One region of the Pseudomonas sp. TCU-HL1 genome, then DNA from elsewhere that is predicted to be linked to it. Evidence: predicted binding sites of a transcription regulator. Region 1 holds the regulator's gene; each other region holds the start of a gene.
The links. Region 1 encodes FliA, which starts transcription of late flagellar genes. Its sites were predicted from a motif close to CTAAAGTTTNNNNNNNNNNNGCCGNTAA; they were not measured.
Positions count from the first base shown of each region.

Region 2: the regulator FliA is predicted to act here: its motif matches at 2,891-2,918, upstream of THL1_RS01535 (methyl-accepting chemotaxis protein).
Region 3: the regulator FliA is predicted to act here: its motif matches at 3,204-3,231, upstream of THL1_RS21570 (flagellar protein MotY).

Region 1 is NZ_CP015992.1:4,201,292-4,211,561, reverse strand. It holds gene flhB (flagellar biosynthesis protein FlhB) at 1-505, shown strand, start outside; gene flhA (flagellar biosynthesis protein FlhA) at 776-2,899, shown strand; gene flhF (flagellar biosynthesis protein FlhF) at 2,915-4,252, shown strand; gene fleN (flagellar synthesis regulator FleN) at 4,320-5,153, shown strand; gene fliA (RNA polymerase sigma factor FliA) at 5,150-5,896, shown strand; gene THL1_RS19505 (chemotaxis response regulator CheY) at 5,979-6,353, shown strand; gene THL1_RS19500 (protein phosphatase CheZ) at 6,373-7,161, shown strand; gene THL1_RS19495 (chemotaxis protein CheA) at 7,185-9,392, shown strand; gene THL1_RS19490 (protein-glutamate methylesterase/protein-glutamine glutaminase) at 9,437-10,270, shown strand, end outside.
Region 2 is NZ_CP015992.1:316,173-326,442, forward strand. It holds gene THL1_RS01510 (energy transducer TonB) at 1-129, opposite strand, end outside; gene gshB (glutathione synthase) at 186-1,148, opposite strand; gene pilG (twitching motility response regulator PilG) at 1,416-1,823, shown strand; gene pilH (twitching motility response regulator PilH) at 1,869-2,234, shown strand; gene THL1_RS01530 (chemotaxis protein CheW) at 2,291-2,827, shown strand; gene THL1_RS01535 (methyl-accepting chemotaxis protein) at 2,968-5,016, shown strand; gene THL1_RS01540 (protein-glutamate O-methyltransferase) at 5,079-5,939, shown strand; gene THL1_RS01545 (Hpt domain-containing protein) at 5,949-10,270, shown strand, end outside.
Region 3 is NZ_CP015992.1:4,697,856-4,708,125, forward strand. It holds gene THL1_RS21555 (GGDEF domain-containing protein) at 1-258, opposite strand, end outside; gene gloA (lactoylglutathione lyase) at 316-708, opposite strand; gene THL1_RS21565 (argininosuccinate synthase) at 802-2,019, opposite strand; gene THL1_RS21570 (flagellar protein MotY) at 2,166-3,167, opposite strand; gene pyrC (dihydroorotase) at 3,335-4,381, shown strand; gene rnt (ribonuclease T) at 4,378-5,052, shown strand; gene THL1_RS21585 (peroxiredoxin) at 5,263-5,865, opposite strand; gene THL1_RS21590 (bacterioferritin-associated ferredoxin) at 6,151-6,369, shown strand; gene bfr (bacterioferritin) at 6,572-7,042, shown strand; gene grxD (Grx4 family monothiol glutaredoxin) at 7,221-7,547, opposite strand; gene THL1_RS21605 (molybdopterin-dependent oxidoreductase) at 7,641-9,749, opposite strand; gene THL1_RS21610 (hypothetical protein) at 9,886-10,270, opposite strand, start outside.

The sequences.
Region 1 (10,270 bases):
GTTCCAGCTTTGGGACAACAAGCAGAAGCTGATGATGACCAAGCAGGAGGTGCGCGACGAGTACAAGGACTCCGAGGGCAAGCCCGAGGTCAAGTCGCGCATCCGCCGCCTGCAGCGGGAAATGGCCGAGCGCCGCATGATGTCTGCCGTGCCCCAGGCCGATGTGGTCATCACCAACCCGACCCACTTCGCGGTGGCGTTGAAATACGACGCTGAAAAGGGCGGTGCGCCCGTTTTGCTGGCCAAGGGTAATGACTTCACCGCGCTGAAGATCCGCGAGATCGCCCAGGAGAACAAAGTCACCGTGCTGGAGTCCCCCGCGCTGGCGCGGGCGGTCTACTACTCCACCGAGCTGGACCAGGAAATCCCCGCCGGCCTTTACCTGGCCGTGGCCCAGGTGCTGGCGTACGTCTACCAGCTCAAGCAGTTCCGCGCCGGCCGCGGCAAACGCCCGGCGCCGCTGAATAACCTGCCGATACCACCGGATTTGCGGCGCGACGAGTGACGGCCTGACAGCCCTGCCTTGCCTTTCCTGTAGGGGCTAATTCATTCGCCAAGGGCGGCGAAGCTGCCCCTTTCTGAGTCTTCTGGGCAGACCTGCGGTCTGCTTGGCGAATGAATTCGCCCCTACACGGCATTTCCCGAACTAATCCTTTTCGATCAGTCCCTTAACGAAGTTGGAAAGCTTCTTGCACAAGGAGAATCAGGACGCGCAAGCGCGTCAAAAGATTGGATGTGCGGGGCAATGCTTCGCGAAAGGGGTGGGGGAGTAGCAGTGGATCGTACGCAACTGATCGGCAATGTCCGCAACAACCTGATGGGCATGGGCCGTGGCAACCTCGGGGTGCCGCTGCTGGTGCTGGTGATGCTGGGCATGATGACCCTGCCGGTGCCGCCGTTCCTGCTGGATGTCTTCTTCACCTTCAACATCGCCCTGTCCATCGTCGTCCTGCTGGTGTCCGTGTACGCCTTGCGCCCGCTGGACTTCGCCGTCTTCCCCACCATCCTGCTGGTGGCGACCCTGTTGCGCCTGGCGCTGAACGTCGCGTCCACCCGCGTGGTGCTGCTTCACGGCCAGGACGGCCACGATGCCGCGGGCAAGGTGATCCAGGCCTTCGGCGACGTGGTCGTGGGCGGCAACTACGTGGTCGGTGCGGTGGTCTTCGCGATCCTCATGATCATCAACTTCGTGGTGGTCACCAAGGGTGCCGGGCGTATCTCCGAAGTGAGCGCACGCTTCACCCTGGATGCCATGCCCGGCAAACAGATGGCGATCGACGCCGACCTCAATGCCGGCCTGATCGACCAGGCCGAGGCCAAGAAGCGTCGCTCCGAAGTTTCCCAGGAGGCCGACTTCTACGGCTCCATGGACGGTGCCAGCAAGTTCGTCCGCGGTGATGCCATCGCCGGCCTGCTGATTCTCTTCATCAACCTGATCGGCGGCATGGCCATCGGCATGCTGCAGCACGGCCTGAGCTTCAGCGACGCCGGCCGCATCTACTCCCTGCTGACCATCGGCGACGGCCTGGTGGCGCAGATTCCTTCGCTGCTGCTGTCCACGGCGGCAGCCATCATGGTCACTCGCGTGTCCTCCTCCGAGGACATGGGCCAGCAGGTCAATCGGCAGATGTTCGCTTCGCCCAAGGCGCTGGCGGTATCTGCCGCCATCCTCATTGCCATGGGCCTGGTGCCGGGCATGCCCCACGTCTCCTTCATCGGCCTTGGCCTGGTGGCTGCCGGTGGCGCCTGGTGGATCTGGCAGAAGCAGAAGAAGGTCAAGGAAGAGGCCGTGCAGGAGGAGCAGCGCCAGCAGGAGCTGCTGCCCGCCCAGCGCGCCCAGGAAACCAAGGAGCTGGGCTGGGAGGACGTAACCCCGGTGGACCTGGTGGGCCTGGAAGTGGGTTACCGGCTGATTCCGTTGGTGGATCGCAACCAGGGCGGCCAGTTGCTGGCGCGGATCAAGGGTGTGCGCAAGAAGCTGTCCCAGGAAATGGGTTTCCTGATGCCGTCGGTGCACATCCGCGACAACCTCGATCTGTTGCCCAATGCCTACCGCCTGACCCTGATGGGCGTCAGCGTCGCCGAGGCCGAGGTCTATCCGGATCGGGAACTGGCAATCAACCCCGGCCAGGTGTTCGGCACCCTCAATGGTGTCGCCGCCAAGGATCCGGCATTCGGCCTGGAGGCGGTGTGGATCGACGCCAGCCAGCGCGACCAGGCGCAATCCCTCGGCTACACGGTGGTGGATGCCAGTACCGTGGTCGCCACGCACCTGAACCAGGTGCTGCACAAGCATGCCCACGAGTTGCTGGGCCACGAAGAAGTCCAGCAACTGATGCAGAACCTGGCCAAGAGCTCGCCGCGTCTGGCCGAAGAGCTGGTGCCGGGCATGATTTCGCTCTCGACCCTGCTCAAGGTGCTCCAGGCGTTGCTGCAGGAACAGGTGCCGGTGCGTGATATCCGTACCATCGCCGAGGCCATCGCCAATGTGGCGCCCAAGAGTCAAGATCCCGCCGCGCTGGTGGCGGCGGTGCGTGTCTCGCTGGCCCGTGCAATCGTGCAAAGCATTGTGGGACTAGAGCCGGAGCTGCCTGTGATCACCCTGGAACCCAGGTTGGAACAGATATTGCTGAATAGCCTGCAGAAGGCCGGACAGGGTTCGGAAGATGGCGTTCTCCTCGAACCCGGAATGGCCGAGAAGCTGCAACGTTCCCTGGTGGAAGCGGCGCAGCGCCAGGAAATGCTCGGCAAGCAGGCGATCCTGCTGGTGGCTGGGCCGATCCGGGCGATGATGTCGCGCTTCGCAAGGCTCGCCGTGCCAACCATGCACGTACTGGCCTACCAGGAAATACCGGACAACAAGCAGGTCACCATAGTTGCGACTGTGGGGCAGAACTAACCGAGGTCAAAGACCATGCAGGTCAAACGCTTCTTCGCCGCCGATATGCGTCAAGCCATGAAGTTGGTGCGTGATGAACTGGGCGCGGATGCCGCCATCATCGGTAATCGTCGGGTCGCCGGCGGCGTCGAGCTGACCGCCGCGCTGGATTACCCGTTGCCCGCCCCGGCGCCGAGCAAGCCCAACCCGGTCCTCGAAGCCGAGTTGCGCAAGACGCAGGCGCGCATCGTCCAGGCTCAGGCCGAACTGACCACCCGCGCCGTGGCCGATGCCGGCAAGGACCGTCAATTGTTCGCCGGTGAGCCGCTGACCGCTATCGAATCGGAGCTGCCCGAGTTCGCCCTGGCCGCAGCCATGAGCCGCCCGCGTCCGGTGGAGCCGGTCAGTGCGCCGAAGCCCGCCGCCGTGGACCAGACTGCCCTGGACGCTATGCGTTTCGAGCTGAGTGGCCTGCGCGAACTGATCGAAGTGCAGCTGGGCTCCATCGCCTGGGGCCAGATGCAGAGCCGCCGTCCCCAGCAGGCCAGCCTGTGGCGCCGCCTGCAGCGCATGGGGCTGCCAGCCGAGCTGGGGCGCGCATTGCTGGACAAGGTGGCCAAGGTCAATGAGCCCCGCCAGGCCTGGCGCATGCTGCTGGCGCATCTGTCCCATGCCATTCGCACGCCGCAGGTCGAACCGCTGGAGGAGGGCGGCGTGATCGCCCTGGTCGGCCCGGCCGGAATGGGCAAAACCACCACCCTGGCCAAGCTGGCTGCGCGCTACGTGCTGAAGTACGGCGCCCAGAACGTCGCCCTGGTGAGCATGGACAGCTTCCGTATCGGCGCCCAGGAGCAGCTCAAGACCCTGGGCCGCATCCTCAACGTGCCGGTGACCCATGTCGATCCGGGGCAGTCTCTGACCCAGGCCCTGGCGCCCCTGGTCCGCAAGCGTGTGGTGCTGATCGATACCGCTGGTCTGCCGGCCAACGATCCGGCCCTGGCCATGCAGCTCGAAGCGCTGGCCAGCCGTGCGATAAACGCGAAGAATTACCTGGTGATGGCCGCCACCAGCCAGAGCCAGGTGCTCAAGGCCGCGTATCACAGCTACAAGCGTTGTGGCTTGGCCGGTTGCGTCATTACCAAGGCGGACGAAGCGGCCAGTCTGGGCGAGGTTTTGGGGCTGGCTATCGGCCAGCATCTCCCGGTAGCCTATCTGGCTGACGGGCCCCGAATCCCGGATGATCTGCAGGTTCCCCGCAGCCACCAGTTGGTGAGCCGAGCGGTTAGCCTCCAGGCGCCGGAAGACCCAAGTGAAGAAGCCATGGCCGATCTGTTCGCCGGGCTCTACCAGAATCCGGCGCGTCGCGCCGGTTGAAGAATCATGAGCCGCCCCAAGGGGCGGTGCAGTACCGCCAAATGGCCCCTAAGGCAAGGTATTTGAAATGGGTAGTATTCATCCCGTACAGGTGATCGCGGTGACCGGCGGCAAGGGCGGCGTCGGCAAGACCAACGTGTCGGTGAACCTTTCGCTGGCACTGGCCGATCTCGGTCGCCGCGTCATGTTGTTGGACGCCGACCTCGGTCTGGCCAACGTCGACGTCCTGCTCGGCCTCACGGCCAAGCGCACCCTGGCCGATGTGATCAATGGCGAATGCGACCTGCGCGACGTGCTGTTGCAGGGGCCGGGGGGCATCCGCATCGTCCCGGCCGCCTCCGGCACCCAGAGCATGGTGCAGCTTTCGCCCATGCAGCACGCCGGCCTGATCCAGGCATTCAGCGATATCAGCGACAACCTCGACGTACTGGTGATCGACACCGCCGCCGGCATCGGTGATTCGGTGGTCAGCTTCGTCCGTGCGGCGCAGGAAGTGATAGTGGTCGTCTGCGACGAGCCGACCTCCATCACCGACGCCTACGCGCTGATCAAGTTGCTGAACCGTGACTACGGCATGAACCGCTTCCGCGTCCTGGCCAACATGGCCCACAGCCCGCAGGAAGGGCGCAACCTGTTCGCCAAGCTGACCAAGGTTACCGACCGTTTCCTCGATGTCGCCCTGCAGTATGTCGGCGCCGTCCCCTATGACGAGTCGGTACGCAAGGCCGTGCAGAAGCAGCGCGCGGTCTATGAAGCCTTCCCCCGCTCAAAGTGCTCGCTGGCCTTCAAGGCCATCGCACAGAAGGTCGACAGCTGGCCGCTGCCGGCCAATCCGCGGGGCCACCTGGAGTTCTTCGTCGAGCGGCTGGTCAGACAGTCGAGCGCGGAAACGCCTGTATGACACCTGCCACTGGACTGCGTATGTACAGCAAGGCACAGGCAAGGGATTCGCAACATCAGCTGATCGAGCGCTATGCCCCCCTGGTCAAGCGCATCGCTTATCACCTGCTGGCGCGCCTGCCTGCCAGCGTTCAGGTGGAAGACCTGATGCAGTCCGGGATGATTGGTTTGCTCGAAGCCTCGAAGAAGTACGACGGCAGCAAGGGCGCCAGCTTTGAAACCTATGCCGGTATCCGCATTCGCGGGGCCATGCTCGACGAGGTCCGCAAGGGCGATTGGGCGCCGCGTTCGGTCCACCGCAATACCCGCATGGTGAGTGACGCGATCCGCACGATTGAAGCGAGAACCGGTCGCGACGCTAAAGATCAGGAAGTTGCTGCCGAACTTGGATTGAGTCTCGAAGACTACTACGGCATCCTGAGCGACACCTTGGGCAGCCGCCTGTTCAGCTTCGACGACCTGTTACAGGACGGCGAGCAGGGCGGTGCGCTCGAGGACGCCGGTGTCACCCAATTCTCACCCTCCCAAGATCTGGAAGAAGAACGCTTCCAGGCTGCGCTGGCCGATGCCATCGCGAACCTGCCGGAGCGTGAGCGCCTGGTGCTGGCGCTGTATTACGACGAAGAACTGAACTTGAAGGAAATCGGTGAAGTGCTGGGGGTCAGCGAATCGCGGGTCAGCCAGTTGCATAGCCAGTGCGCGGCCCGTCTGCGCGCGCGGCTCGGCGAATGGCGCGCGCGCTGAACGCACACCGCTTTCAGAATTGAATGGCGCACCCGGCAAGAGGGGCGTTTGAGACTGTACGGAGGTCGACTTGGACAAGAACATGAAAATCCTCATCGTTGATGATTTCTCGACGATGAGACGCATCATCAAGAACCTCTTGCGCGACTTGGGTTTCACCAATACCGCCGAAGCCGATGACGGCACCACGGCCCTGCCGATGCTGCACAGCGGCAACTTCGATTTCCTCGTGACCGACTGGAACATGCCCGGCATGACCGGTATCGACCTGCTGCGTGCCGTGCGTGCCGACGAGCGCCTGAAGCACCTGCCGGTCCTGATGGTGACGGCCGAGGCCAAGCGCGACCAGATCATCGAAGCGGCCCAGGCCGGTGTGAACGGTTATGTGGTCAAGCCTTTCACTGCCCAGGTGCTGAAAGAAAAAATCGAGAAGATCTTCGAGCGGGTCAACGGCTGACGCCAGCCGCGAGGGCACCATGGACCAGAACGAACACCTGCTGGTCGACTTCGAGTCGACCCTGAAAGTCCGTGCTCGGGAATTGGTGGAAAGCCTGGAGAAAGGCAATTTCACCGATGCCGTGCAACTCATCCACGAACTCAATCACGTCCGGGATCGCGGCCTGTACCAGGAAGTGGGCAAGCTCACCCGCGAGCTGCACAACGCCATCGTCAACTTCCAGATCGACCCGCACCTGCCCCACGCCCAGGAAATGTCGCAGATCGCCGATGCGACGGATCGCTTGTCCTACGTGGTGCATATGACCGAGAAGGCCGCTAACCGCACCATGGACCTGGTGGAGGAGAGCGCGCCGCTGCTCAATGGGCTGAGCGATGACGCCCAGCAGTTGGGCGAGGAGTGGGGGCGCTTCATGCGCCGGGAAATCGGGGCGGACGGTTTCCGTGACCTGGCCCGCCGTATCGAGCAGTTCCTCGCCCGCAGCCAGCGCGATACCGACGCACTGTCCGGCAAGCTCAACGACATCCTGCTAGCCCAGGATTACCAGGACCTCACCGGCCAGGTGATCAAGCGCGTGACCCAACTGGTCACCGAGGTGGAAAGCAACCTGGTCAAGCTGGTGATGATGGCCAGCCAGGTGGATCGCTACGCCGGTATCGAGCACGACCACGCCGCGCTGCTCGCCGAGCTGGAGCAACAAAAAAACCCTTCGAGGGGTGAAGGTCCGCAGATCCATGCCGATATACGTGAAGACGTAGTGTCCGGACAGGACGACGTCGACGATCTGCTATCCAGCCTTGGATTTTAAGGTAAACCCTATGGAGCGCTCATATGAGCTTCGACGCCGATGAAGAAATCCTCCAGGACTTCCTGGTAGAGGCCGGCGAGATTCTGGAGCAACTGTCCGAGCAGCTGGTCGAGCTGGAAAGCCGCCCGGACGACATGGACCTGCTCAACGCGATATTCCGTGGTTTCCATACCGTGAAGGGCGGCGCTGGCTTCCTCCAGCTCAATACCCTGGTGGAATGCTGCCATATCGCCGAAAACGTCTTCGACATTCTGCGCAAGGGCGAGCGCCGCGTGGATGCCGAGTTGATGGACGTGGTGCTGCAGGCCCTGGACGCGGTCAACGAGATGTTCAGCGAGGTGCGCGAGCGCAGCGAGCCGACGCCCGCAACACCTGAGCTGCTCGCAGCGCTGTCGCGGCTGGCCGAGCCGAATGGCGCTGAACCCGTTTCCGTGGCTCCCGCTGCATCGGCTCCGATGGTCGAAGCGCCTGCTCCAGTCGCAGCATCCGCGGACATCACCGACAGTGAGTTCGAACAGTTGCTGGACGCCCTCGGCGATAACGCCGGTGTGGTGGCCGAGTCCACTGCGGCCGCCGACGAAATCACCGACGACGAGTTCGAAGCGCTGCTGGACCAACTGCACGGCAAGGGCAAGTTTGTCGCTGCTGCGGAAGCACAACCCCCTGTAGTCGCCCAGGCTGCAGCCGCGGCTGTCGCCACGGCGGGTGCGGGTGACGATATCTCGGACGACGAGTTCGAGGGTCTGCTCGACCAGCTGCACGGCAAGGGCAAGTTCGGTGGCATCGTGGAAGTGGCTGCCAGTGCTCCGGCCGCGCCGGTCGCTGCGGTCGCTGGAGCGGCTGGCGAAAACATCACCGACGACGAATTCGAAGCGCTCCTTGACCAGCTGCACGGCTCGGGCAAGTTCTCCGGTGCTGCCGAGGAACCCGCTGTCGCAACTGCCGCGGTGGCGAGCCGCCCGGCCGCTGCGCCGGCTCCCAAGCCTTTGGCCAAGGCTGAGCCCGCGCCACGCCAGACGCCTGCCACTGGCAACGGCGCCGCCGGCCCGGCCGTGGCCAGCGAAGCGGAAACCACCGTACGGGTGGATACCGCGCGCCTGGACGAGATCATGAACATGGTCGGCGAGCTGGTGCTGGTGCGTAATCGCCTGGTGCGCCTGGGTGCCAACAGTGGCGACGAATCGATGGCCAAGGCCGTGTCCAACCTGGACGTGGTCACCGCCGACCTGCAGACTGCGGTAATGAAGACGCGGATGCAGCCGATCAAGAAGGTCTTCGGCCGCTTCCCGCGCCTGGTCCGTGACCTGGCGCGCAACCTGAAGAAAGAAATCAACCTCGAGCTGGTGGGCGAGGAAACCGACCTGGACAAGAACCTGGTCGAGGCCCTGGCCGACCCGCTGGTGCACCTGGTGCGCAACGCCGTCGACCACGGCATCGAGTCCCCCGAGGAGCGCGAGGCCGCTGGCAAACCGCGTACCGGCCGGGTGGTCCTGTCCGCCGAGCAGGAAGGCGACCACATCCTTCTGATGATCACCGACGACGGCAAGGGCATGGATGCAGCAGTGCTGCGTGCCAAGGCGGTGGAGAAGGGCCTGCTGGACAAGGATGCCGCCGAGCGCCTGACTGAGCTGGAATGCTACAACCTGATCTTCGCCCCGGGCTTCTCGACCAAGACCGAGATTTCCGACGTGTCCGGCCGCGGCGTCGGCATGGACGTGGTGAAGACCAAGATTTCCCAGCTCAACGGCACGGTGAACGTGTTCTCGCAGAAGGGCCATGGCTCGAAGATCGTCATCAAGGTCCCGCTGACCCTGGCGATCATGCCGACCCTGATGGTGATGCTGGGCGACCAGGCGTTCGCATTCCCGCTGGTCAACGTCAACGAGATCTTCCACCTCGACCTGTCCCGCACCAACGTGGTGGACGGCCAGGAAGTGGTGATCGTCCGCGACAAGGCCCTGCCGCTGTTCTACCTCAAGCGCTGGCTGGTTCGCGACGCGGCGGTGGAAGAGCAGGGCGAGGGGCACGTGGTGATTCTCTCCGTGGGCACCCAGCGCATCGGCTTCGTGGTCGACCAACTGGTCGGGCAGGAAGAGGTGGTGATCAAGCCGCTGGGCAAGATGCTCCAGGGCACGCCGGGCATGTCCGGCGCCACCATCACCGGTGACGGCCGTATCGCACTGATCCTCGACGTGCCGAGCATGCTCAAGCATTACGCGCGCCGTGGCTGATCTGGGGCGGCCAGCAATGGCCGCCCGCTAGGAGCTTTTTTCTTATGGCAGTCAAGGTTCTGGTGGTGGATGACTCCGGGTTCTTCCGCCGCCGTGTCTCGGAAATCCTTTCGTCCGACCCCAATATCCAGGTGGTGGGTACCGCCACCAATGGCCGGGAGGCCATTGACCAGGCGCTGGCGCTCAAGCCCGACGTCATCACCATGGACTACGAGATGCCGATGATGGACGGCATCACGGCGGTGCGGCACATCATGCAGCGCTGCCCGACGCCGGTCATGATGTTCTCTTCGCTGACCCACGAAGGCGCCCGCGTCACCCTCGACGCCCTGGATGCCGGTGCGGTGGATTTCCTGCCCAAGAACTTCGAGGACATCTCGCGTACGCCCGAGAAGGTCAAGCAGTTGCTGTGCGAGAAGGTGCACAGCATCGCGCGCAGTAACCGTCGCTACAGTAGCTTCAGCGCGCCGGCACCGGCTTCCAGCGCTCCGGTGCGCCCGGCCCATGCCGCGGCACAACCGAGTCACGCCGCCCCTGCGGCTCCGGCGGCGTCCGCAGCCCCAAAGCGTAAAGCCTACCGGCTGGTGGCCATCGGCACCTCCACCGGCGGGCCGGTCGCCCTGCAACGCGTGCTCACCCAACTGCCGGCCAACTTCCCGGCGCCGCTGGTGCTGGTCCAGCACATGCCAGCAGCGTTCACCAAGGCCTTCGCCGAGCGCCTGGACAAGCTGTGCCGGATTTCCGTCAAGGAAGCCGAGGATGGCGACGTGCTGCGTCCCGGCCTGGCCCTGCTGGCTCCCGGCGGCAAGCAGATGATGGTCGACGCGCGCGGCGTGGTGCGCATCCTGCCCGGTGACGAACGCTTGAACTACAAGCCT
Region 2 (10,270 bases), 2.4 Mb from region 1:
GACGGTGAAGCCGACTCCGAGGATCAGGGCGACATGCAGCACGGCGGCGACGAACAGGGTAAAGCCCAGCCGATCCGCCGGGCGTACGTCGGCGGACGGTAGGGTGGAGGTATTCACGGCTGCGTTCATCGACAGTCAGCTTGCTTCAGATAGCGGCGCAGTCTGCCGAGCGCCCGCATAAAAGTCTATGAAGCACTCCGCGCCTCGAGCTTGATGGCGATCGCATCCATCAGGCGCTCGCCGATGCGCGTGCCATAGGCGTTATCGATCTCGCGGATGCAGGTGGGGCTGGTGACGTTGATTTCGGTGAGGTGCTCGCCGATCACGTCCAGGCCGACGAACAGCAGGCCTTTTTCCCGCAGGGTCGGTCCGACGATGGCGGCGATCTCGCGGTCGCGTTCGCTCAGCGGGCGAGCCTCGCCCCGACCGCCAGCGGCGAGGTTGCCACGTGTCTCGCCTGCCGCGGGAATGCGAGCCAGGCAATAGGGCACCGGTTCACCATCGATCATCAGGATGCGCTTGTCGCCGTCCTTGATCGCCGGCAGGTAGCCCTGCGCCATGATCTGCTGGTTGCCGTGGGCAGTCAGGGTCTCGAGGATCACCGAGAGGTTCGGGTCGCCGGCGCGGTGGCGGAAGATCGAGGAACCGCCCATGCCATCAAGGGGTTTGAGAATGATGTCACGCTGTTCTTCGGCAAACTCGCGCAGAATGTCCGCTCGTCGGCTGACTACGGTCGGCGGTGTGCACTGGGGGAACAGGGTGGCGAAGAACTTCTCGTTGCAGTCGCGAAGGCTCTGCGGGCGATTGACCACCAGCACGCCGGCACGTTCGGCTTGTTCCAGCAGGTAGGTGGAGTAGACGAACTCGTTGTCGAAGGGCGGGTCCTTGCGCATCAGGATCACGTCCAGTTCCGCCAGCGGGGTGTCGGCTTCGGCTTCCAGCTCGAACCAGTGCCCGGGGTCGAGGAATACCTTCAGTGGGCGCATGCGCGCGCGAGCTTCACCGTTTTTCTGGTATAGGTCCTGCTGCTCCATATAGAACAGTGACCAGCCGCGCTCCTGGGCGGCCAGCAGCATGGCCAGGGAGCTGTCCTTCTTGAAGGAGATTTGCGCAATGGGGTCCATGACGATTCCGAGGCGAACGCTCATGGGGGGTCTCCGCAACAGGTTTCAAGGGGCTCGCGGAACGCGGCGGGCCGGTTGGATAAGGCGCTCAGGGTGGCGCCGGCATTGATTGTGGTCAAGGAAAAAACCTTCCCGAGATTGGGGAGAATCGCAGATGCGGAGGCCGTGTAGCTTGCGTCTGGAGACTGTGCTAAAAAGGCCCGACGATTGGGTCGCAGCCCGTCGGTTGCAGGGCCTCAGGCACATATATAAAGCAGAATAACGACTCACCGAGGCGATGATAGGGCGAACATGGAACAGCATTCCGAGGGTTTGAAAGTCATGGTGATCGACGACTCGAAAACGATTCGTCGCACGGCCGAGACTCTGCTCAAGAAGGTGGGGTGCGAGGTCATCACCGCAGTCGACGGTTTCGATGCCCTGGCCAAGATTGCCGATTCCCACCCGAACATCATCTTCGTCGACATCATGATGCCGCGCCTGGACGGGTATCAGACCTGCGCCCTGATCAAGAACAACAGTGCTTTCAAATCCACCCCGGTGATCATGCTGTCCTCCAAGGACGGCCTGTTCGACAAGGCCAAGGGTCGCATCGTCGGTTCCGATCAGTACCTCACCAAGCCTTTCAGCAAGGAAGAGCTGCTCGGCGCGATCAAGACTCACGTCCCCGATTTCACCCCGGTGGAGCAAGCCTCCTGAAGTCCGGCCTGATGGCCGGTGAAGCCTTTCCGTATGGGGAACACTATGGCTCGTATTCTGATTGTTGATGACTCGCCGACCGAGATGTACAAGCTGACTGCCATGCTCGAGAAGCACGGTCACCAGGTACTCAAGGCCGAGAATGGCGCCGATGGGGTGGCCCTGGCGCGCCAGGAGAAGCCGGACGCCGTCCTGATGGATATCGTGATGCCCGGCCTCAATGGTTTCCAGGCGACCCGTCAACTGACCAAGGACGCCGACACCAGCCACATTCCGGTGATCATCGTCACCACCAAGGACCAGGAAACCGACAAGGTCTGGGGCAAGCGCCAAGGCGCCAAGGACTACCTGACCAAACCGATCGAAGAAGACACCCTGATCAAGACCCTGAATGCGGTACTGGCCGGCTGAATGCCACGCCGGTTGCCGGACGCATAATTATTAGAAACAGGCCAAGGCCGGTCGCCATGTCGGATTCGCAGACTCCCTTCCAGCTCCTATTCGAAATCGACCAGCGCTGTCGCGCGCTGGCGGCGGGTCTGCCTGCGCAAAAGCAGGTGGTGCAGAGCTGGAGCGGCATCGGTTTCCGCATGGGCGAGCGCTTGTTCGTGGCGCCCATGGGCGAGGTCAGCGAAGTGCTGCACGAGCCGCGGCACACCTCGTTGCCGGGTGTGAAAACCTGGGTCAAGGGGGTGTCCAACGTGCGTGGGCGCCTGTTGCCCGTCATGGACTTGTGCGGCTTCTTCGGCAGCGAACTGTCGCCGCTGCGCAAGCAACGCCGTGTCCTGGTGGTGGACTACCAGGAGATCTTTGCCGGCCTGATCGTCGACGAAGTCTTCGGCATGCAGCATTTTCTGGTCGATGCCTTCAGCGAGGCGTTGCCTCCGCTGGAAGCCAGCATCCAGCCCTTCATCCACGGTGTTTTCCATCGCGAGCAGCCCTGGCTGGTGTTCAGCCCGCACGCGCTGGCCCAGCACCAGGCGTTTCTCGAGGTGGCTGTCTAGATTCGACGCGAAGCGCCTGACGCTTCGCGCTGGTCACCGGGACAGCGTTCCCGGGGCCGAGGCTTCAAGGTTGGGCCGGCTCTGCCGGCCCTTTGGCGTTACATGGGAATACAGTGGTTGGTCCAGGCGGGGGCCCGATAATGAAAAGACTGAACGCAGGCAATCTGTTTTCCGGGGTGCGCAGTACGTCGTTGATCGCCGGACTCTTCGTGGTCCTGATCATCGCCATCGTGCTGCTGTTCGCGAACTTCGCGTACCTCAACACCCAGGCTAACTACGACAAGGAATACATCAGCCACGCAGGTGAGCTGCGCGTGCTGTCCCAGCGTATTGCCAAGAACTCCAGTGAATCCGCAGCGGGCAAGGCCGAAGCCTTCGCCCTGCTGAAGGACGCGCGTAACGACTTCGAGACGCGCTGGAACCACCTGGTCAAGGGCGACGCCGCCACCGGCCTGCCTGCCGCACCGGTCGCCGTGAAGGGCGAGATGGATGCCGTGCAGAAAGACTGGGACAGCCTGCGCAAGAACGCCGACGCCATCCTGGCCAGCGAACAGACCGTACTTTCCCTGCACCAGGTAGCCGCTACCCTGGCCGAAACTATTCCGCAGCTGCAGGTCGAGTACGAGGAAGTGGTCGACATCCTCCTCGAAAGCGGCGCGCCCGCCAGCCAGGTTTCCGTGGCCCAGCGCCAGTCGCTGCTGGCCGAACGTATCCTTGGCTCGGTGAACAAGGTGCTGGCCGGTGACGAAGACTCCGTGCAGGCCGCCGACATGTTCGGCCGCGACGCCAGCCTGTTCGGCCGCGTACTGAACGCGATGCTCGAAGGCAACGCGGCGATGGAGATTTCCAAGGTCACCAACACCGAGGCGCTGGAGCGCCTGCAGGAGATTTCCGAACTCTTCGAATTCGTGTCCGGCTCGGTGGACGAGATTCTCGAAACCTCGCCTGAACTCTTCCAGGTCCGTGAGTCCGCCAACACTATCTTCACCGGTTCCCAGACCTTGCTGGACAAGGCTTCCGGGCTGACCAGCGGCTTCGAGAACCTGGCCTCCGGCCGTGGCCTGAACACCCTGGCCGGCTACGTGCTGGGCGCCCTGGCCCTCGGCTCGATCATCCTGATCGGCCTGGTGATGGTGCAGAGCACCCGCAACCGCCTGGCCGAAACCGCTGCGAAGAACGAACGTAACCAGGCTGCGATTCTGCGTCTGCTCGACGAAATCGCCGACCTCGCCGACGGTGACCTGACGGTAGCCGCGACCGTAACCGAGGACTTCACCGGTGCGATCGCGGACTCCATCAACTACTCCATCGACCAGCTCCGCGAGCTGGTGGAAACCATCAACCTGACCGCCGTGCAGGTGGCCGCCGCCGCCCAGGAAACCCAGGCCACCGCCATGCACCTGGCCGAGGCTTCCGAGCACCAGGCCCAGGAAATCGCCGGCGCCTCCGCCGCGATCAACGAAATGGCCGTGTCCATTGACCAGGTATCGGCGAACGCCTCCGAGTCCTCTGCGGTAGCGGAACGTTCCGTAGCCATCGCCAACAAGGGCAACGAAGTGGTGCACAACACCATCACCGGCATGGACAACATCCGTGAGCAGATCCAGGACACCTCGAAGCGAATCAAGCGCCTCGGTGAATCGTCCCAGGAGATCGGTGACATCGTGAGCCTGATCAACGACATTGCCGACCAGACCAACATCCTCGCCCTTAACGCTGCGATCCAGGCCTCCATGGCCGGTGACGCGGGCCGCGGCTTCGCCGTGGTAGCGGACGAGGTACAGCGCCTCGCAGAACGTTCCTCCGCCGCGACCAAGCAGATCGAGGCCCTGGTGAAGACCATTCAGACCGACACCAACGAAGCGGTTATCTCCATGGAGCAGACCACTTCCGAAGTGGTCCGCGGTGCCCGCTTGGCCCAGGACGCCGGTGTGGCCCTGGAAGAGATCGAGAAGGTATCCAAGACGCTCGCGGCACTCATCCAGAACATCTCCAACGCCGCTCGTCAGCAAGCGTCCTCGGCTGGCCATATCTCCAACACCATGAACGTGATCCAGGAGATCACGTCGCAGACCTCGGCGGGTACCACCGCCACTGCGAAGAGCATCGGTAACCTGGCGAAGATGGCAAGCGAGATGCGCAAGTCGGTTTCCGGCTTCAAGCTGCCGGAAACCGAGGAAATAGCCTGACCAGGGGAGGCGCCGCGGCCTGAGGCTGCGGCACGATGGCCATGAATCAAGGGCACGACAGCATGCAGCCAGGCGGCGTCTGGGCCTTGAAACCCCTGGCCGACATGACGACAGCGGAATTCCACGATTGGCAGAAGCTGCTCGAGGAACGCACCGGCGTGGTGGTCAACGAGCAGCGCCGCTCCTTCCTGCAGGCCAATCTCAGTGCGCGCATGCGCGAATTGGACGTGCAGGACTACGCCAGCTACTACCGCCAGGTCACCGACGGCCCGCGGGGCGCGGTGGAATGGTCGACCCTGCTGGACCGCCTGACGGTGCAGGAGACCCGATTCTTTCGTCATGGGCCTTCCTTCGAGCACCTTGCCCACTACTTGCGCGGGCGCGTCGAAGCAGGCCTGGAACGTCCCCTGGAAATCTGGAGCGTGGGCTGCTCCAGCGGTGAAGAACCTTATTCCCTGGCCATGGTGGCGGCCGAGGCGCTTGCCGATACCTGGCAGCCGGATTGCTTCGGCGTGACCGGTACCGATATCAGCCTCAACGCCCTGGCCAAGGCCCGTGAGGGCCTGTATGGCGCCCGGCGCCTGGAACAGCTGGAGGCGCGACTCGCCAAACGCTATTTCCAGGCCCAGGACGATGGCCGTTACAAGGTAGTGCCGAGCCTGGCCGCACGCGTGTGCTGTGCCCGGCTCAATGTGCTGGAACTGGCGAAGGCGCCAATGTCCGGCATGGACGTAATTTTCTGTCAGAACCTGTTGATCTACTTCCGCCGCTGGCGCCGCCGGGACATCCTCAATCGCCTGGCCGAGCGCCTGGCGCCAGGAGGCCTGATGGTGCTGGGTGTGGGCGAAGTAGTGGGTTGGCAGCATCCGGACCTCGAACCGGTGCCCAATGAACAGATTCTGGCATTCACCCGGAAGGGATAGCAGACGGCTATGACTGATCGGCACGACTACGTCGCCCTCGAGTGGGTCAAGGGCGAGATCGCGGAAACCCTGAAGCAGGCACGGCAGGCTCTCGAGGCCTTTGTCGAAAACCCGCAGGACCCGACGCGCATGCGTTTCTGCCTGACCTATATCCACCAGGTCCAGGGCACGCTGCAGATGGTCGAGTTCTACGGCGCGGCTCTGCTCGCCGAGGAAATGGAGCGTCTGGCCCAGGCCCTGATGGAAGGCCGGGCGGCCAACCGGGGCGAGGCCCTGGAAGTGCTGATGCAGGCCATCCTGCAGCTGCCGCCCTACCTGGATCGCATCCAGAGCGCGCGCCGGGACCTGCCGATGGTCCTGCTGCCGCTGCTCAACGACCTGCGCGCCGCCCGCGGCGACAACCTGCTGTCGGAAACCAGCCTGTTCGCGCCGGACCTGTCCAGCGTGATGCCGGCGCTGTCCATGGACAGCCTGGCGCGCATGCGTACGGCCGAGCTGCCGGTGCTGCTGCGCAAGCTGCGGCAAATGCTGCAGACCGCCCTGGTAGGCGTGATCCGTAACCAGGACCTGGCGACCAACCTAGGCTACATGGCGCGAGTCTTCGCTCGCCTCGAATCCCTCTGTCAGGACGCGCCGCTTGGTCCGCTCTGGCAGATCGCCTCCGGTCTCGTGGAAGGCCTGGCCAACGGCAGCGTGGTCAACGGCTCCTCAGTGCGCAACCTACTGCGTCAGGTGGACAAGGAACTCAAGCGCCTGCTGGATCAGAGCGCTGACGGGTTCAACCAGGCCGCCCCGGAAGACCTGGTGAAGAACCTGCTCTTCTACATCGCCAAGGCCCCGGCGCAGTCGCCGCGCATCCGCGCCCTCAAGGAACGCTACCGCCTCGATGAAGCCCTGCCGGACACCGCCGTGGTGGACGAGGAACGCGCCCGTCTGGCCGGCCCCGACCGCGATGCCATGCGTTCCGTGGTCACCGCGCTGTGCGAAGAGCTGGTGCGGGTCAAGGACAGCCTGGACCTCTTCGTGCGCAGCGACCGCAGTGGCGTTGCCGAACTGGACTCCCTGTTGCCGCCGCTCAAGCAGATTGCCGACACCCTGGCGGTGCTGGGTTTCGGCCAGCCGCGCAAGGTCATCCTCGACCAGATTGACGTGATCCACAGCCTGTCCCTCGGCCAGCGTGAGCCGAGTGACGCGGTGCTGATGGACGTGGCCGGCGCGCTGCTTTACGTGGAAGCCACCCTGGCCGGCATGGTCGGCCCGGCGGCGGAGGGCGCGGCCGAAGAAAGCCACCTGCCCACCACCGATGTGGCGCAGATTCACCAACTGGTGATCAAAGAGGCGCGCAACGGCCTGGAGCAGGCCAAGGACGCCATCATCGAGTTCATTGCCTCGCAGTGGAACCACGAACACCTGGCCCGTGTGCCGGAACTGCTGACCCAGGCCCGAGGCGGCCTGGCGATGATCCCGCTGCCGCGCGCCGCTGCCCTGCTGGAAGCGTGCAACCGCTATATCCAGGAGCAACTGCTGGCCCGCAAGGCCGTGCCCAACTGGCAGAGCCTGGACACCCTGGCCGACGCCATCACCAGCGTCGAGTACTACCTTGAACGCCTTTCCGAGGACCACGCCGCCCAGGGCGACCTGATCCTCGACGTGGCCGAGGAAAGCCTGGACGCGCTGGGTTATCCGCTGCAGGAAAAACCCTCCATCCTCGATCGCGAGGACGAGGAAGAACCCCTGGCGCCCCTGGCCGATCCCCTGCAGGAAATCGAAGTCCTGGCCGCTGAAGAGTCGGAACTGAGCCAGCACCTGGATCTGGATGACGCCCCCGAAGCTGCCTTGCCGCAGGCCGAGATGCTGTCCTTCGAAGATATCCCGGCCCTGAGCGAAACTGCGCCGGCCGCCGAAAGCGAGTTGCTGGTGGCCGATGACAACTGGACCCTGGGCGAGCTGGAAGCCGAGCCCGCGTCCGACAGCATCGATTTCAGCCTCGATGCCCCGTTGGAGCTGGCCGCCGTCGCGCCGCAAGTGGAGATCGAGCGGGAACTGCTGGTCTCCGATGACAACTGGAGCCTGGGTGAACTGGAGGCCGAGCCTGCCGCCGAAAGCATCGACCTCAGCCTCGACGCACCGTTGGAGCTGAGCGCGCCGGTCATGCAACTTGCCGAAGGCGAGCCCTTGCCGAGCCTGGACCTGACCGAACTGGACAGCCTGCCGGCCGAGACCGACGTGCCGGTGGCCGGCGATGACGAGCTGCTGGACTTCAGTCTCGACGCGCCGCTGGAGTTCGGCGATGGCCAGCCGCTGCCGAGCTTCGACCTGGCCGATCTGGAAGAGCTGCCGCCAGCGTTGCCGGGGGATCCGGTTGGCCTCGATATGCCGCTGGAGAGCGCCGAAGCGCTGCCGAGCCTGGACCTGGACGAACTGGAAGTTCTGCCCGCCGCCGATCCGGTGGCCGAGCTGGACGCACTGAACCTCGAAGACCTGCCGGCGCCGCTGGAGTGGGACGAAGCTGCCCTGGCAGAGCTTGGTCTGCCGGAAGTGGAACTGCCCAGCGCCCCGGAAACGGCGCCGGTGGAAGCCGCAGCCGCCGAGCGCCCGATGTCCCTGGCCGAAGTCATGTCCGCGCCGATGCCCGCATTCAACCCGCCGGCCCGTGAGGTGCCGCCGAGTCTGTTGCCGCCGCCCGCCGACGAAGAACCCGTGGAAGACGAGTTGCAGGAAGTCTTCATCGAAGAAGCCGGCGAAGTGCTGGAAACCCTGGCCATCTACCTGCCGCGCTGGTATGCCGACAGCCACGACCGTGATGCCCTGGGTGAAGTGCGCCGTGCCTTCCATACCCTGAAAGGCAGCGGTCGCATGGTTCGTGCCCTGGTGATCGGGGAGCTGAGCTGGTCGATCGAGAACCTGTTGAACCGCGTACTGGATCGCAGCATCGAAGCTGGAACGCCCGTGCAGAACGTGGTGCAGGACGTGGTCGACCTGCTGCCCGCGCTGGTCGAGGAGTACGCTGCCAAGGCCCAGCGCCAGCGCGACGACGTCGACCTGCTGGCTGCGACCGCCCATGCCCTGGCCAAAGGGCAAAACCTCCCAAAAACTGACGCCCCGGGTTCAGAGCAGGCCGTCGAGCCCGTGGGCGAGTCGCACGATCCTGTCATCACCGAGTCGGGTGAGGCGCTGGACCCGCAGCTCCTGGAGATATTCCGCAACGAAGCGGAACTCCACCTGGAAACTCTGGCCAGCTTCATCAGGGCCTGCGAACAGGAGCTGCCCCAGTCGGTCAACGACGATCTCCAGCGCGCCTTGCACACCCTCAAGGGCAGCGCGCACATGGCCGGCATCCTGCCGATCGCCGAGATCGCCACGCCGCTGGAGAAGCTGGCCAAGGAGTACAAGACCAACCTCCTCAGCATCGATCTCTCCGAGACTGAGTTGCTGCGCGAGGCGATGAGCCTGCTGCAGCAGGGCGTGGCCCAACTGGACAGCGCGCCGCTGGCGCCCATTCCGGGTACCGAAGCGCTGCTGGAACGCATCCACCGACTGCACCAGGGTCGCCTGGACGCGGCCCATGCCGCGCGCCGTGACGACAAGGGCGAAGCGCGCGACCCGCAGATGATTTCCCTGTTCCTCGCCGAGGGCATGGACATCCTGCTGGATGCCGAGGACTTGCTGCGCCGCTGGCGCGAGCATCCGTCCGAGCGCCAGGAACTGGGCGCGCTGCTGGAAGAGCTGAGCACCCTGGGCCGTGGCGCCGAGATGGCCGAGCTGCCGCAGATCGAAGAACTCTGCGAAGCCCTGCTGGACGTCTATGGTGCGGTGGACGAAGGCAGCCTGCCGGTCAGTGAGCGCTTCTTCAGCGAAGCCGAGGCGGCCCACGAAGCCCTGATCGGCATGATGGATCAGGTGGCCGCGGCCATGGAGGTCAGTCCCTGCCCCGAGCGGGCGCAGGCGCTGCGCAACCTGCTGCAGGAAGTGGTCGACCCCCTCGCCCTGGCGCTGCTGGAGCCCGGCGGCGCCGCCGACCTGGACATCGATGAACTGGATGCCGGCGACGTCGACTGGGCGCTAGCCGAGGACCGTCCGCCGCTGCCTGAGCTGCAGGAAGAGCCGCTGGCCCTGCGGGAGGTCGCGTTGGCGGAACTGGCGGCGTTCGATCCTGAACAGGAACCGGATGCCGCGCCGCTGGACGCGGTCCCGGCTGAGCTGGATGAGGAAATGGTCGCCATCTTCCTCGAAGAAGCGGTGGACATCCTCGATAGCGCCGGCAAGGCGCTGGAGCGCTGGCTCGGCGAGCCGGGCAACAATCCGGCGCTGCTGGCTTTGCAACGTGACTT
Region 3 (10,270 bases), 500 kb from region 1:
CATCGCCCAGCCGCTGATGCAGCTCTCCATGGGGAAGCGCAGGCCCTTCCACAAGGGAGAGATGGCGTCTTCGTCCTTGTAGAAGCAACGGTCGCCGTCGCGCAGGACGAAGGTGGCGCCGTCGGCCCCAACCAGTTCCCGCGCGGCACTGCGGACGATCTCGGCGATACGGTCGAGATCGCGGGCCAGGGACAATTGCTGAATGGCCCAGACCAGGCATTCGAGATTGCGTTCGTAGCTGACAGCGGAACCATCCATAGACCCACGCCTCCGGACCGGGACGACAGCGCCCCGGATTCATATCAGCACAGAGCTTCAGTCGTTGCGAGAGGGCGACAGCAATTCGATCTTGTAACCGTCCGGGTCCTCGACGAATGCCAGGATGCTGGTACCGTGCTTCATCGGGCCCGGTTCGCGGGTGATCTTGCCGCCGCGGGCACGGATGCCCTCGCAAGCCTTGTAGACATCAGCCACTTCCAGGGCGATATGGCCATAGGCGTTGCCCAGCTCGTACTTGTCCACACCCCAGTTGTAGGTGAGTTCGATCACGCTGTTGTGGGCTTCGTCGCCGTAACCGACGAACGCGAGGGTGAACTGGCCGTCCGGGTAATCCTTGCGACGCAGTAGGGTCATGCCTAGCACTTCGGTGTAGAAGGCGATGGATTTGTCCAGGTCGCCAACGCGCAGCATGGTATGCAGCAATCTCATCGTTACTTCCTCATTGGTTGCCCGTTTTTACAGGGCTCAAAATGAAAAACCCCGGCTCATGGCCGGGGTTCGTAGGCTCATGCCGAAAGCTTATCAGAACAGCTTGCGGCCCTTGCCAGCAGCGATGCGCATGCGCAGGGCGTTGAGCTTGATGAAGCCTGCGGCGTCCGCCTGGTTGTAGGCGCCGGCATCGTCCTCGAAGGTGGCGATGTTGGCGTCGAACAGGGAGTCGTCGGACTTGCGGCCAACCACGATGACGTTGCCCTTGTACAGCTTCAGGCGCACCACACCGTTCACGTTGGCCTGGGAGGCGTCGATCATCTGTTGCAGCATCAGACGCTCCGGGCTCCACCAGTAGCCGGTGTAGATCAGGCTGGCGTACTTGGGCATCAGCTCGTCTTTCAGGTGAGCCACTTCGCGGTCCAGGGTGATGGACTCGATGGCGCGGTGGGCCTTGAGCATGATGGTGCCGCCGGGGGTCTCGTAGCAGCCACGGGACTTCATGCCGACATAGCGGTTCTCGACGATGTCGAGGCGGCCGATGCCGTTCTCGCCACCGATGCGGTTCAGTTCGGCGAGCACCTGGGCCGGGGTCATGTCCTTGCCGTCGATGGCAACGATGTCGCCATTACGGTAGGTCAGCTCGATGTAGGTCGGGGTGTTCGGCGCGGCTTCCGGGGATTTGGTCCAGCGCCACATGTCCTCTTCGTGCTCGGTCCAGGTGTCTTCCAGCACGCCACCCTCATAGGAGATGTGTAGCAGGTTGGCGTCCATGGAGTACGGGGACTTCTTCTTGCCGTGACGCTCGATCGGGATGGCGTGCTTCTCGGCGTAGTCCATCAGCTTCTCGCGGGACAGCAGGTCCCACTCACGCCAGGGGGCGATCACTTTCACGCCAGGTTTCAGCGCATAGGCGCCCAGCTCGAAACGCACCTGGTCGTTGCCCTTGCCGGTGGCGCCATGGGAGATGGCGTCGGCGCCGGTCTCGTTGGCGATTTCGATCAGGCGCTTGGCGATCAGCGGACGGGCGATGGAGGTACCCAGCAGGTACTCGCCTTCGTAGACGGTGTTGGCGCGAAACATCGGATAGACGAAGTCACGGACGAACTCTTCGCGCAGGTCATCGATGTAGATTTCCTTGACGCCCATCGCCTGGGCCTTGGCGCGGGCCGGTTCGACCTCCTCGCCCTGGCCGAGGTCAGCGGTGAAGGTCACCACTTCGCAGTTATAGGTATCTTGCAGCCACTTGAGGATTACCGAGGTGTCCAGGCCACCGGAATAAGCCAGGACAACCTTCTTTACGTCCGCCATGCCATCAACTCCACGGGGTTGTACGAAAAACCCGTGATTCTACTGACCTTGGCGGCCAAATTACAGTGGGGCGACAGCTTATGACGACGAGGCGACAGATTCTGTCAGCGGCGCGACGAGCGGCTGGTTCAGGAACCCGCTGGCGGTTACGGCCTGGGGGCCTCGTCCTTGACGCCGGGAGTGGCCGCGGGCACGCCCGGCGCGGTGGCCGGGACACCTGGGGCGACAGCGGGCGTGGGCGTCTCTGCTGGCGCAGGAGCTGATGCCGTTGCGGTGGCTGGTGTATACGCGGGCAGCTCGACACGGGACAGCTGCACGGTGGCGCGCCGGTTCTTCGCACGATTGGCCGAGCTGTTGTTGGGCGCCAGCGGATAGCGCTCGCCGTGGAAGCGCATGACCATCTGCGCCTCGGGGAAGCCGTTGGCCTTCAGGTAGTCGAACACCGTCAGGGCCCGGCGGCGCGAGAGGTCGCGGTTGGTCAGGCGGTTGCCGCTGTTGTCGGAGTGACCGTCGATCTCGATGTGATTGACGCTGGGATCGGCCTTGATGAAGTCGAGGATGATATCCAGCCTGGCCCGAGCCATGTCGTCCAGATCGATACCGCCGCCGGGGAAGCCAACCTGCAGGTGCTTGACTTGGTCGAAGTTCACCGGCAGCAGTTTGGCGGTACAGGCCAGGTAGTCCTGGTAGGCCTGGTTGAACTTCACCGGCAGCAGACGCACTTCAAGGGCGTCACCGCCCTGCCGCGTGCGGTGGCGCACCGCCGGGCTGCGGCCCTCCAGCAAGCCTGTGAGCAGGCGCCCCGCCTGTTGCTGAGAGGTATTGAACGGCACCTCACCGCTGCCGACGCTGACCACGCCCAGATTGATGTCCCCCCTCCCCGGCTGCCAGGGAGCGGCGGCCGCCAGCAGGGTGGCGGAGCCGGTACCCATCCAGCGTTCACGGGCCTTCAGGCGGAAGGTGGCCTGCTCGCCGGCCCGCCGAACGAACTCGCCAGAGCCGAAGTCAGTGATGGGTTGCGACAGGCGGCACTCGAACTTGTCGCCATCGACCTTCCACTCCACCTTCTCCAGACGAGTCTGGAAAGTAATGGCCATGGCCGGCAGGCTGGCGAACAAGCTCAGGACGACGAGGTAGCGCTGGCGCACGGCGGGCTCCACGGGGAATTGCGGCGTTCCTGCTGGATATCGGTGGCGCTCGGCAAAACTTGAGCGCGGAATTGCTGGCGCACCCGCCCGAGGATCAAGCCCTGCGTGCCCCTGTAGGGCTTTTCCGGTAGCATGTCCGCCCAGTTCTGCCCGCCTGGAAGCCCCTCATGTCCGACCGTTTGACCCTCCTGCGTCCCGACGACTGGCACATCCATCTGCGTGATGGTGCCGTCCTGGCCCACACCGTTGCGGATGCTGCCCGTACCTTCGGCCGCGCCATCATCATGCCCAACCTGGTACCCCCGGTTCGCAATGCCGAGGAAGCCGATGCCTATCGCCAGCGCATCCTGGCCGCGCGTCCGGCCGGCAGCCGCTTCGAGCCGCTGATGGTGCTCTACCTCACCGATCGCACCAGCCCGGAGGATATCCGCGCAGCCAAGGCTTCCGGTTTCGTCCATGCGGCCAAGCTCTACCCGGCCGGCGCCACCACCAACTCGGACTCCGGCGTCACCAGCGTCGACAAAATTTTCCCGGCGCTGGAAGCCATGGCCGAAGTGGGCATGCTGCTGCTGGTCCACGGTGAAGTGACCCGCGGCGAGATCGACGTGTTCGACCGCGAGAAGGTGTTCATCGACGAGCACCTGACCCGTGTGGTCGAGCGCTTCCCGACCCTGAAAGTGGTGTTCGAGCACATCACCACCGGCGACGCGGTGCAATTCGTGCAATCGGCCTCAGCCAACGTGGGCGCTACCATCACCGCCCACCACCTGCTGTACAACCGCAACCACATGCTAGTGGGAGGCATCCGCCCACACTTCTATTGCCTGCCGATCCTCAAGCGCAACGTACACCAGGAAGCCCTGCTGGACGCCGCGACCAGTGGCAGTGCCAAGTTCTTCCTCGGCACTGACTCGGCGCCTCACGCCAAGCACGCCAAGGAGGCCGCCTGCGGCTGCGCCGGCTGCTACACCGCCTATGCCGCCATCGAGCTCTACGCCGAAGCCTTCGAGCAGCGCAACGCGCTGGACAAACTGGAAGCCTTCGCCAGCCTCAATGGCCCGGACTTCTACGGCCTGCCACGCAATACCGACCGCATTACCCTGGTGCGCGAGGAATGGACCGCCCCCGCCACCCTGCCGCTGGGCGAGCAAGTGGTCGTACCGCTGCGCGCTGGCGAGAAGCTGCGCTGGCGCCTGCTGGAGGAACAAGCGTGAGCGAGGATCTCTACGACGACGAACTGGATAGCAGCCTGCCTTCCGGCCCGCGCCACCCCATGGCCGCGCGCTTCCGTGGTTACCTGCCGGTAGTGGTGGATGTGGAAACCGGTGGCTTCAACGCCGCCACCGACGCCCTGCTGGAAATCGCCGCGACCACCATTGCGATGGATGAGCAGGGTTTCCTCTATCCGGACCATACCCACTTCTTCCGCGTCGAACCGTTCGAAGGCGCCAACATCGAACAGGCTGCGCTGGAGTTCACCGGGATCAAGCTGGATCACCCCCTGCGCATGGCAGTGAGCGAGGAGCACGCGCTGACGGAAATCTTCCGTGGCCTGCGCAAATCGATCAAAGCCAATGGCTGCAAGCGCGCCATCCTGGTCGGTCACAACTCCAGTTTCGACCTCGGCTTCCTCAATGCCGCGGTGAACCGGACCGCCCTCAAGCGCAATCCCTTCCACCCCTTCTCCAGCTTCGACACCGCGACGCTGGCCGGCCTCGCCTATGGCCAGACCGTGCTGGCCAAGGCCTGCCAGGCCGCTGGCATCGAGTTCGACGGCCGCGAGGCGCACTCGGCGCGCTACGACACCGAGAAGACCGCCGAGCTGTTCTGCGGCATCGTCAACCGCTGGAAGGAAATGGGCGGCTGGATCGACGACGACGATTGAGTCCCCGTCGAAATCCCAGACATGAAAAAGCCCGGCATGCCGGGCTTTTTCTTTGGCTTGAGAACCGCCAAACCTGATTCACGATTTCGCGAGCTAGAGAAGAGCAAGGCGAAATTGGCCGAGGACGCGGAGTTTACGAGCTGTAAATGAGCAGGCCGAAGCCATTTTCAACGCAGCTATTCTGACGCGCAGCAAATCGTGGACAGGTTTTTACAGGGAAGAAGCGTTCTCGGCCAGGTACTGGGCAACGCCTTCCGGAGAAGCGGTCATGCCCTTGTCGCCTTTCTTCCAGTTGGCCGGGCAGACTTCGCCGTGCTCTTCGGTGAACTGCAGGGCATCGACCAGACGCAGCAGCTCGTCCATGTTACGGCCCAGCGGCAGGTCGTTGACGATCTGGGAACGGACAACGCCGTTCTTGTCGATCAGGAACGCGCCACGGTAAGCCACGCCGTCTTCGGACTCGACATCGTAAGCCTTGGCGATTTCGTGCTTCATGTCGGCAGCCAGGGTGTACTTGACCGGGCCGATGCCGCCCTTGTCCACCGGGGTGTTGCGCCAGGCGTTGTGGGTGAAGTGGGAGTCGATCGATACGCCGATCACTTCCACGCCGCGAGCCTGGAACTCAGGAATGCGGTGGTCCAGAGCGATCAGCTCGGACGGGCAAACGAAGGTGAAGTCCAGCGGGTAGAAGAACACCAGACCGTATTTGCCTTTGATGGCCGAGGACAGGTTGAAGCTGTCGACGATTTCGCCATTGCCCAGAACGGCGGCAACGGTGAAGTCCGGAGCCTGCTTGCCTACGAGTACGCTCATTCCATGTCTCCTGGTTGTCATGAGTAAGTCAGTGGGGTCGGGAATCACAGCCTGGCCAGCCAATGTGGCGGCGCCGTGACACCCTCTCCCAAAAGGACGGGCAATCATACACTCGGCCGGAGGACCCGCCCACCGCTTTCGACTAGCGGGTCAACACACGCCGCCCTCCCGTCGAAGCCCCCTGGAAGGCCTCTGTTCCGGGCCTTTCAGACATATCTTTGACAATCATTCTCATTACTATTAGTATCCCTTTCATCCAACCACCCCCCCGAGTCTTGAGTCGCCATGTACGTCTGTCTCTGTCTAGGTGTCACTGACGGTCAAATTCGCGAAGCCATCTACGAAGGCTGCTGCAGCTACCGCGAAGTACGCAACACCCTGGAAGTGGGTACCCAATGTGGCAAGTGCGCTTGCCTAGCCAAGCAGGTCGTCAAGGAAACCCTGGCGGAGGTGCAGAGCAGCCAGGCCGCTCTCGCCTACCCCGCGGCATACGCCATCGCCTGACCGCTCGGCGGAAACTGGAAAACCGGACCTCAGTGTCCGGTTTTTTTGTGTCTATTTTTCAATTATTTAGACTTCAAATGTAGAAGTTAAACATTCTTATTTATATTCAAATTCATTTGCAATTCAAAGACTTAGATTTGACACACCAAGTTGCGAGGATCAGAATTCCTTAGTCATCCACTCTTCCTACGGCAGGACTCACATGAAAGGCGACAAGAAAGTCATACAGCATCTCAACAAGATACTTGGTAACGAGCTTGTTGCGATCAACCAGTACTTCCTGCACGCCCGTATGTATGAAGACTGGGGACTGAAAAAACTGGGCGAACACGAGTACCACGAGTCCATCGACGAGATGAAGCACGCGGACAAGTTGATCAAGCGCATCCTCTTCCTCGAAGGCCTCCCCAACCTGCAAGACCTTGGCAAGCTGATGATCGGCGAGAACACCAAGGAGATGCTAGCCAGCGATCTCAAGCTGGAACTGCACGCTGTTCCAGACCTTAAGACCGCCATCGCCTATTGCGAAAGCGTGGGTGACTATGGCAGCCGCGAACTGCTGGAAGAAATTCTCGAGTCCGAGGAAGAACACATTGACTGGCTGGAAACCCAGTTGGGCCTGATCGAAAAAGTCGGTCTGGAAAACTACCTGCAATCGCAGATGGACGAATAATCCAACCCAAATCAAAAAGCCCCGAAAATCCGGGGCTTTTTCATTTAATAGCGGGACGAAGTTAAAACCTGAAAAACAAGATCGAGCTCAATCAACAAATAGAACGGCGATATATAGCAAAAACTTCCAGCCATAAAAAAGCCCCGTACTCGGCGGGGCTCTTTCATTCAAGGACGGATCAGGCGCTGGCCTTGCTCACGGCTTCCTTGACCAGAGTCTGCAGCTCACCCTTCTCGAACATCTCGGTCATGATGTCGCTACCACCAACCAGTTCGCCGCCCACCCAGAGCTGCGGGAAAGTCGGCCAGTTGGCGTACTTCGGCAGGTTGGCGCGGATTTCCGGGTTCTGCAGGATGTCGACGTAGGCGAACTTCTCGCCGCAGGCCATCAGAACCTGCGCGGCGCGGGACGAGAAGCCGCACTGCGGAGCATTCGGCGAGCCTTTCATGTACAGCAGGACAGTGTTGTTGGCGATCTGCTCTTTGATGGTTTCGATGATATCCATTAGGCACCTCAGCTGAACGTTCCGACTGGCAAGTCGGCTGGATGGCGGCATTGTAACGGAAAGCCGAGCAGTGCGCTCGGGCTTCCCTTGCCTTCAGGCGGCCACAACTTCCACGGGAACGCCATTCAGCGCCGCGTTGCCTGACACCGCGTCCAGCTGGCGCTCGTCGGTCAGGTCGTTTGCGCTGGCGCCGGGCTGCTCGCTGGCAATGCCCATGCGCACCCCCGGCCGCGCATGCCCCCAGCCATGGGGCAGGCTGACCACGCCCGGCATCATGTCCTCGCTGGCGCCCACTTCCACTTCGATCACACCTACCCGTGAGCGCACCCTCACCCGCTGGCCATCCACCAGCCCGCGTGCCTCCAGGTCGCGCGGATGCATCAGCAATTGATGACGTGGTTTGCCCTTCACCAGTCGATGGTAGTTGTGCATCCAGGAATTGTTGCTGCGCACATGCCGGCGCCCGATGAGCACCAATTCGCCTTCGCCCGAAACAGGCTGAGCGACGAAGCGCTCCAGATCAGCGAGCAGGATGGCGGGAGCTGCTTCGACCTTGCCGCTAACCGTCTTGAGACGACCGACGAGATTGGGCTTGAGTGCCCCCAGGTCCACGCCGTGGGGATGCTCGCGCAGGCGCGCCACCGAGAGCTTGCGCTCGGAACGATCACCGTAAGGGCCGGCGCGCAGCCCCAGGTCGATCATCTGCTCCGGCGCCAGCGTAGGTTTCAGTTCGATGCCGGTGCGCGCGGCAAAGGCCTTGGCCAGGCCGACGAATATCTCCCAGTCATGCAGCGCGCCCACCGGCTTGGCTAGCACCGCGTCATTGAAGCGGGTGACGTTGCGCACGGCGAACAGGTTGAAGGTGGTGTCGTAGTGCTCATGCTCCAGGGGCGCGGTGGGCGGCAGGATCAGGTCGGCGTAGCGGGTGGTCTCATTGATGTAGAGATCGACGCTGACCATGAACTCCAAACCATCCAGTGCCTGTTCCAGCTGACGACCGTTGGGCGTGGACAGCACCGGGTTTCCAGCCACGGTCACCAGGGCCCTCACCTGTCCCTCGCCAGGTGTGAGCATCTCTTCGGCCAGCGCTGCCACTGGCAGTTCGCCGCCGTACTCGGGCAGTCCTGATACACGGCTCTGCCAACGGTTGAAATGGCCGCCGGAGGTCGCGGCAACCAGATCCACCGCCGGCTCGGTGCACAGTACGCCCCCTACCCGATCGACGTTGCCGGTGACCAGGTTGATCAACTGGATCAGCCACTGACAGAGGCTGCCGAAGGCTTGCGTCGACACGCCCATGCGGCCGTAGCAGACCGCACTTTCGGCGGAGGCGAAGTCCCGCGCCAACTGACGAATCTGCTCCGCCGGAATGCCGCAACGCTGGCTCATGGCCTCGGGCGTGAAACGAACGATCGCCTCACGCACCTGCTCCAGCCCTTCCATCGGCAGGTGGGTGGCTCGCCCCAGCCCCTCGTCGAACAGGGTATTGAGCAACCCGAACAGCAGCGCTGCGTCTTGCCCCGGGCGCACGAACAGGTGCTGATCGGCCATGGCTGCGGTTTCGCTTCGGCGGGGGTCGACCACCACCAACTTGCCGCCCCTAGCCTGCAAAGCCTTGAGGCGTTTCTCCACGTCCGGCACCGTCATGATGCTGCCGTTGGAGGCCAGCGGGTTGCCACCCAGAATCAGCATGAACTGGGTGTGATCGATGTCCGGGATGGGAATCAGCAATCCATGGCCGTACATCTGCTGGCTGATCAGGTGGTGGGGCAGTTGATCCACCGAAGTCGCGGAGAAGCGCCCACGGGTTCTCAGCAAGCCCAGAAAGTAGTTGCTGTGGGTCATCAGCCCGTAGTTGTGGACACTCGGATTGCCCTGATAGACCGCCACCGCGTTATTGCCATGGCGCGCCTGGATGTCGGCCAGCCGCTCGGCAACCAGCGCGAAGGCCTCATCCCATTCAATGGGCAGCCATTCGTTGCCCGCGCGGCGCATGGGCTGGCGGATGCGGTCAGGATCGTTCTGGATGTCTTGCAGGGCCACGGCCTTGGGGCAGATATGGCCGCGACTGAAGCGGTCCTGGGCGTCGCCCTTGATGGAGAGGATACGGCGGGTGCCGTCTGGCTGATCCTCGGTCTCGATGGTCAGGCCACAGATGGCTTCGCAGAGATGGCACGCACGGTGGTGGAGGGTCTTGGTCATGGCCTGGCCTCTATTCTTGCTCGAGACGACCGGTCGGGTCGCAAGCACAAGACTATGGGGCCAGAATCGCCGCTCGGCCAGCAGCGTCATTGCCGTGAATCGGCAGGCATCAGGCCTGCCGATTCACTGCCATGGCTTAACGGATCGACTTGATGGTGCCCTTGTTGCCAGTCACCTTGGCGGTCACCTTCTTGAACACGAAATAGTCCTGCACGCTGAGTTCATAACGCGGTGCGACGATCAGGTCGGCGCCCGACTCCTTGACAGCCTTGTAGGCAGCTGCGGATTTCACTGCGGAGATGGGGTCCGGACCGAAGGGCAGGCCGCCGCCCGCATCGCCGCCGTAGGCCACGCCGTCAGCGAACTGGGAGTCCCCGCCGAATTGCAGGAAGTGGAACAGGATGTTCACCTCGGACTGTCCAGTGATCTGCTCACCCACAGCTACGTCAGCCTTGAGGTCGGTCTTCACGCTGCCGTTCAGCGGCGAAGTCGGCTGGCTGACGTTGTAGCTGCTGCAGCCG